3 regions of the Pseudomonas sp. 20P_3.2_Bac5 genome follow, and region 3 is predicted to be linked to each of the others. Evidence: predicted binding sites of a transcription regulator. Region 3 holds the regulator's gene; each other region holds the start of a gene.
What was found. Region 3 encodes sigma-54, which starts transcription at its own class of promoters, with help from an activator protein. Its sites were predicted from a motif close to ANTGGCATNNANNTTGCTNT; they were not measured.

Region 1 (2,236 bases), on a different contig from region 3:
TCCGGGTCTTCGCGCAGCAGGCCCCAGCGGCGGAACTGGGTCATGAACCACATGGCGTCGGACAGGTACGGGAAGTTGGCCAGGCCATTGTTGTGCAGGCTCAGGCCGTGGGCGTCGTGCCAATTGTTGCCGAGGCCGTCCGCGTAGTCGCCCTGCATGCGCGGTTCGATATCGCTCAGCGGGGTGTCGAGGTAGTTGTCGGCGCTCAGTAATTGCGCGGTGGCGTGGCGGTTTTCCGGGCTTTCTTCGATAAAGCGGCTCGCCGCGAGGATCGACGACACCAGCGCCCGCGCGGTGTTGGGGTACTGCTCGACGAACGCGCGGGTGGTGCCGAGGACTTTTTCCGGGTGATCGGGCCAGATCGACTGGCTGGTCGCCAGGGTGAAGCCCATGCCCTGGTTCACCGCATTGGCCGACCACGGCTCGCCGACGCAGAAACCGTCGATGCGCCCGGCGCGCAGGTGGGTGAGCATTTGCGCCGGCGGGACTACCACGCTGTTGACGTCATGCAATGGATGAATGCCCTGGCTGGCGAGCCAGTAATACAGCCACATGGCGTGCGTGCCGGTGGGAAACGTCTGTGCGAAGGTGAGTTTTGCCTGACTTTGGTGCACGCGGCGTTCGAGTGCCTCGGGATTGCCCACACCTTGCGCTTGCAGGGCGGGCGACAGGTTGATGCTCTGGCCGTTATGGTTCAGGCCCATCAGCACCGCCATCGGTGTGGCGCCGACACCGCCAATGCCCAGGTGCACGGCGTAGGTCAGGCCATACAGGCAGTGCGCGGCATCCAGTTCGCCACTGAGCAGGCCGTCGCGCAGGCCGGCCCAGGAACTTTGGCGTTTGAGGTTCAAGGTCAGGCCGTGGGGCTGGGCGAAGCCCTGGGTCGCGGCGACCACCAGCGAAGCGCAGTCGCTCAGGGCCATGAAGCCGATATTCAGGCTGGTCTTTTCCGGGGCATCGCTGCCATGCAGCCAGGCCAGGGGGGAGGAGGGAATGTCATTCATCGCGGTGGGATCGCCCGGCAGATAAAGCGGCGGCCGGCGCGGGTTGCGCGGCGGCCCTGTGGGTGGAGTCAAGCAACGCATATGCCAAGGCCCTGTCGCCGCAACCCGGGGCTGGCTATAATCGCCGCCTCTCCACACCTTGAGCCAAGCCCGCCCATGTATAACCTGGCCCGCCAGCTGTTGTTCAAACTGTCCCCGGAAACCTCCCATGACCTGTCGCTGGACCTGATCGGTGCCGGTGGCCGTCTGGGCCTCAACGGGCTGTTGACCAAGGCGCCGGCGCGCTTGCCGGTAAAGGTCCTGGGCCTGGAGTTCGCCAACCCGGTGGGTCTGGCGGCGGGGCTGGACAAGAACGGCGCGGCCATCGACGGCTTCGGTCAACTGGGCTTCGGTTTCGTCGAGATCGGTACCGTGACCCCGCGTCCGCAACCGGGCAACCCGAAACCACGACTGTTCCGTCTGCCCGAGGCCGAGGCGATCATCAACCGCATGGGCTTCAACAACCTCGGCGTGGACAACCTGCTCAACCGCGTGCGTGCGTCCAATTACCGCGGCGTGCTCGGCATCAATATCGGCAAGAACTTCGACACCCCGGTCGAGCGCGCGGTAGACGACTACCTGATCTGCCTGGACAAGGTCTACAACCATTCCAGCTACGTCACCGTCAATGTCAGCTCGCCCAACACCCCGGGTCTGCGCAGCCTGCAGTTCGGCGATTCGCTCAAGCAGTTGCTGGATGCTTTGGCTGTGCGCCGTGAAGAATTGGCCTTGACCCATGGCAAGCGTGTGCCGCTGGCGATCAAGATCGCCCCGGACATGACTGACGAAGAAACCGCACTGGTGGCGTCGGCCCTGCTGGAGTCGGGCATGGACGCGGTAATCGCGACCAACACCACCCTCAGCCGTGAAGGCGTCGAAGGTCTGCAGCATGCGGACGAGGCGGGCGGCCTGTCGGGCGCGCCGGTGCGGGACAAGAGCACCCACACGGTCCAGGTGCTGGCCGGTGAACTGGCGGGCAAGATGCCGATCATTGCTGCGGGTGGGATTACCGAAGGCCGTCATGCCGCGGAGAAGATCGCGGCGGGTGCGAGCCTGGTGCAGATCTATTCGGGTTTCATCTACAAGGGACCGGCGCTGATTCGCGAGGCCGTGGACGCCATCGCCGCGATGCCGGGGCGCTGAAACGGGCATAAAAAAGGGCCCCGTCAAGGGGCCCCTGGGCCTCAGCCCGC
Region 2 (2,236 bases), on a different contig from region 3:
CGATGCGGATGCCTTCAGCGTCGTCGCCGCTGGCGATGATGGTGCCGTGGTTCTCGATGCCGGCCAGGTCGGTCATGTCGACCTGCGGCCAGCGCTCGTTCGAGGTGACGTCGATGGCGGTGGTACCAGCACCGGTGACCTGGATCAGGCCGCGGTTGATGACCTTGCCAACAATTTCGCCGCCTTCCAGGTTGATGCCCTTGGCGTCACGGCCTTCGGCGATGATGCGGCCGGTGGCGGCGTTCACCAGGTCACCCTTGATGGTGGTCGAGCCACTCATGTCGATGGCGCGTGCCACGTCGGTGCCGCCATCGTCGGTCAGGGGTTCACCCTTGGCCAGCAGCAGGCCCTCGTTGATCACGCTGCCGCCGATGATGGCCGGGTCGATCATCAGGGCGTTGGCGCCGCCGCCGATCGCGCTGATGCTGCCTTTGTTGATGACGCTGCCGTCGATCTGGTTGTTGATCCAGGTATTGCCGTCTTCGTAGACATCCATGTCCACGCCGCCGGCGAAGTCGCCGGTGCTATTGATAGTGGCGTTGAGGATCAGGTCTTTCTGCAGGTGGCTGCCATTGAATTCGATGGCGTCCTCGTCGCTACCGCCGGTGTAGGTGCCGGTGATTTCGAGGGTTTCGCTGTAAGTCTGGCGTTCACTGAGGAAGCCGGCATTGGTCAACTGCACGGTCTGTGCCCAGGCGGGCAGGGTGGTGGCGGTTACCGCCAGGGCGAGCAGGGTCTTGCGGAAAATCGGGGAGGCCACAGTTCATTCCTTAAACGTCTTGGGAGTCACGGTGCGTCCTTGCGTGGTACAGGCCTGGCTGGTAATGGCGGCGCTAGAGCCACGCAACGAGCGCGGCAGATGGTAACGAACCTGCCATTCAAATGACATCCTTTTGACGCCAGCGTTCCGTGCATTCGGTTGCCACAAAAGGGCCATCTCAGAGGTGTCTATCGGCAAGCGGCAACTCGCGGCATTGCCGCTTTGCTGGCGGCAGGCGGAAATCCATTGCCGCTTTTCTGGCATTGCCGCGTGCGGCATTTCAGCAAAAGCCCCGGTTTTACTGGGGTTTCCTTTTTTGGCATGGGACTTGCTCTTTCATCGGCAACGAACCATCCGGTCAACCTTCGAAGGTTTCCCCGACATGAGCATCAGTTTCGACAAAGCGCTTGGCATCCATGAAAAGGCCCTCGGCTTCCGCGCCCAGCGCGCCGAAGTGCTGGCCAACAACATCGCCAACGCCGATACGCCGAACTTCAAGGCGCGGGACATGGACTTCTCGTCCGTTCTGCAGGCTGAGACCGACAAGGTCAAGAACGGCCACTTCGCCCTGGACCGGACCAATTCCAAGCACATCGAAGCCGAAGGCGTGACCCTCAGCGACGAAGCGCTGCAATACCGTACGCCGATGCAGCCGTCGATCGACCAGAACACCGTCGATGCGCAGCTTGAGCAATCGAGCTACGCCGAGAACTCGGTCGGCTTCCAGGCCAGCTTCACGCTGCTCAACAGTAAATTCAAAGGGCTGGTTTCGGCCCTGCGCGGAGAGTAATCCATGTCCCTCGCCAGTGTTTTCAACATCGCCGGTAGCGGCATGAGCGCCCAGACCACCCGTCTGAACACCGTCGCTTCGAACATCGCCAACGCCGAGACCGTCTCGTCGAGCATCGACCAGACCTACCGCGCACGCCACCCGGTGTTCGCCACCACCTTCCAGCAGGCCCAAAACGGCAGTCAGTCGCTGTTCCAGGACCAGGATGCGGCAGGGCAGGGCGTGCAGGTGCTTGGCGTGGTCGAGGATCAGAGCAATCTCGAAGCCCGCTACGAGCCGAACCATCCGGCGGCGAACAAGGACGGCTACGTCTACTACCCGAACGTCAATGTCGTCGAGGAAATGGCCGACATGATTTCGGCCAGTCGTTCCTTCCAGACCAACGCCGAGTTGATGAACACGGCCAAGACCATGATGCAGAAAGTTCTGACCCTGGGTCAGTGATAAAGGACCACGCCAATGGCCAGCGTCAACGATACAACCTCAGGGGTTAACCTGAACGACGTCATCAAGGCGTCGGCGAAGACCACGACCACTCAAACGGGTGTCGCCTCCGCTACCAACAGCTCGACCGGCGGCAAGACGCTGGGCAAGGATGCGTTCCTGCAGTTGCTGGTTACCCAGATGCAGCACCAGAACCCGCTCGATCCGCAGGACAACAGCGAGTTCGTCGCTCAGTTGGCGCA
Region 3 (2,236 bases):
ACGGCCGGGGGTCAGGATGGATTCAAGTCGGATCATGGATGAGGGGGATCAGCGTGCAGCCGTACCTTGCAGCAGGCTTTGCTGTTTTTCCTTGTGTTTTTTCAGTTGACGGTCGAGCTTGTCGGCCAAGGAGTCGATCGCGGCATACATGTCTGCATCTTCGGCGTTTGCTACCACTTCACCACCGGGAATCTGCAGGGTGGCCTCCACTTTCTGCTGGAGTTTCTCGACCTTCATGATCACCTGCACATTGGTGATCTTGTCGAAATGACTTGCTACACGCTTGAGCTTCTGCTCGACATAGTCGCGCAGCGGCGGAGTGACTTCTACATGATGTCCACTGATGTTGACTTGCATACTGCTTCTCCTTTGTTGCCGTGCATAAAGAGGCAGGTGTTGCGCCTGCCACTGAATTGCGATGGCACACCTCAGGGAAGGTCACATCAATCGCTTGCGCTCACTCGACGGTGCGATGCCGAGGGATTCGCGGTACTTGGCGACGGTGCGACGTGCTACCTGGATGCCTTGTGCCTCCAGTAAACCAGCGATCTTGCTGTCACTCAATGGCTTTTTCTGATTTTCCGCGGCAACCAGTTTTTTGATGATTGCGCGGATCGCTGTGGACGAGCATTCACCGCCTTCGGAGGTGCTGACGTGGCTGGAGAAAAAGTACTTCAGCTCATAGATTCCGCGGGGCGTGTGCATGTATTTCTGCGTGGTGACCCGGGAAATCGTCGATTCGTGCATGCCCACTGCTTCAGCGATGTCGTGCAGTACCAGCGGTTTCATCGCCTCGTCGCCATGGTCGAGGAAGCCGCGCTGGTGTTCGACGATCTGGGTCGCCACCTTCATCAGCGTCTCGTTGCGGCTTTGCAGGCTTTTGATGAACCAGCGGGCTTCTTGCAGCTGGTTGCGCATGAAGGTGTTGTCGGCGCTGGTGTCGGCGCGGCGTACGAAGCCGGCATATTGCGGGTTGACCCTCAGGCGCGGTACCGCTTCCTGGTTCAGCTCCACCAGCCAGCGATCGCTGTCCTTGCGCACGATCACGTCGGGAACCACGTATTCGGGTTCGCTCGACTCGATCTGCGAGCCAGGGCGTGGATTCAGGCTCTGGACCAGTTCGATCACCTGGCGCAGCTCGTCTTCCTTGAGCTTCATGCGGCGCATCAACTGGCTGTAGTCGCGGCTGCCGAGCAGGTCGATGTAATCGCTGACCAGCCGCTTGGCCTCGGCCATCCACGGTGTGTTGGCGGGCAGTTGGCGCAATTGCAGCAACAGGCATTCGCCCAGGTTGCGTGCGCCGATACCGGCGGGTTCGAACTGCTGGATGCGGTGCAGGACGGCTTCGATCTCGTCCAGTTCGATATCCAGTTCAGGGTCGAAGGATTCGCAGACTTCTTCCAGCGTCTCGTCGAGGTAGCCCTGGTTGTTGATGCAGTCGATCAGGGTTACAGCGATCAGTCGGTCGGTGTCCGACATCGGTGCCAGGTTCAACTGCCAGAGCAGGTGGCTTTGCAGGCTCTCGCCGGCCGATGTGCGGGTGGTGAAGTCCCACTCGTCATCGTCGTTGCTGGGCAGGCTGCTGGCGCTGGTCTGGTAGATGTCTTCCCAGGCGGTATCGACCGGAAGTTCGTTGGGGATGCGCTCGTTCCATTCGCCTTCTTCGAGGTTTTCCACAGTCGGCGCGGATTGCTCGAAGCTGCTCTCCTGGGACTCGGCAACAGGCTTGGACTCGGCGTTGTCGGCCATCGGATCGCTGTTGTCGAAGTCTTCGCCTTCTTCCTGGCGCTCGAGCATCGGGTTGGACTCCAGGGCTTCCTGGATTTCCTGCTGCAGATCCAGTGTGGAGAGCTGGAGCAAACGGATAGCCTGTTGCAACTGCGGGGTCATCGTCAGTTGCTGGCCCATTCTTAGGACGAGCGATGGTTTCATGGCTGGGGCTTAACACCTTATTCGCCGGCGCGCATGCGCCATCAACTACAGGGGCGCGCGGGCGCCAATTCTAAGCAAGATATATGCCTGAAACTGTAGCGTTTGCCTAGAGCGCTGTAACAATTAAGCCGCAATCGTGGCTGAATCGCAGCGCTCGGACCACTCCGATACGCGAGCCTACAGACGGAACTCGTGGCCCAGGTACACCTCTTTGACGAGCTGGTTGGCCAGGATGGTTTCCGAGTCGCCTTCGGCGATCAGTTGGCCATCGTTGACGATGTAAGCGGTTTCACAGATATCCAGC

Region 1: the regulator sigma-54 is predicted to act here: its motif matches at 1,074-1,093, upstream of NTD88_RS15110 (CmpA/NrtA family ABC transporter substrate-binding protein).
Region 2: the regulator sigma-54 is predicted to act here: its motif matches at 1,076-1,095, upstream of flgB (flagellar basal body rod protein FlgB).

The regions. Positions count from the first base shown of each region.
Region 1 covers NZ_JANLOA010000082.1:120,076-122,311, reverse strand. Annotated here, with positions in the region: gene NTD88_RS15110 (CmpA/NrtA family ABC transporter substrate-binding protein) at 1-1,004, opposite strand, end outside; gene NTD88_RS15105 (quinone-dependent dihydroorotate dehydrogenase) at 1,161-2,186, shown strand.
Region 2 covers NZ_JANLOA010000066.1:201,300-203,535, reverse strand. Annotated here, with positions in the region: gene NTD88_RS12095 (autotransporter outer membrane beta-barrel domain-containing protein) at 1-760, opposite strand, end outside; gene flgB (flagellar basal body rod protein FlgB) at 1,143-1,550, shown strand; gene flgC (flagellar basal body rod protein FlgC) at 1,554-1,994, shown strand; gene flgD (flagellar hook assembly protein FlgD) at 2,010-2,236, shown strand, end outside.
Region 3 covers NZ_JANLOA010000137.1:97,105-99,340, forward strand. Annotated here, with positions in the region: gene ptsN (PTS IIA-like nitrogen regulatory protein PtsN) at 1-36, opposite strand, end outside; gene hpf (ribosome hibernation-promoting factor, HPF/YfiA family) at 49-357, opposite strand; gene NTD88_RS28085 (RNA polymerase factor sigma-54) at 439-1,932, opposite strand; gene lptB (LPS export ABC transporter ATP-binding protein) at 2,110-2,236, opposite strand, start outside.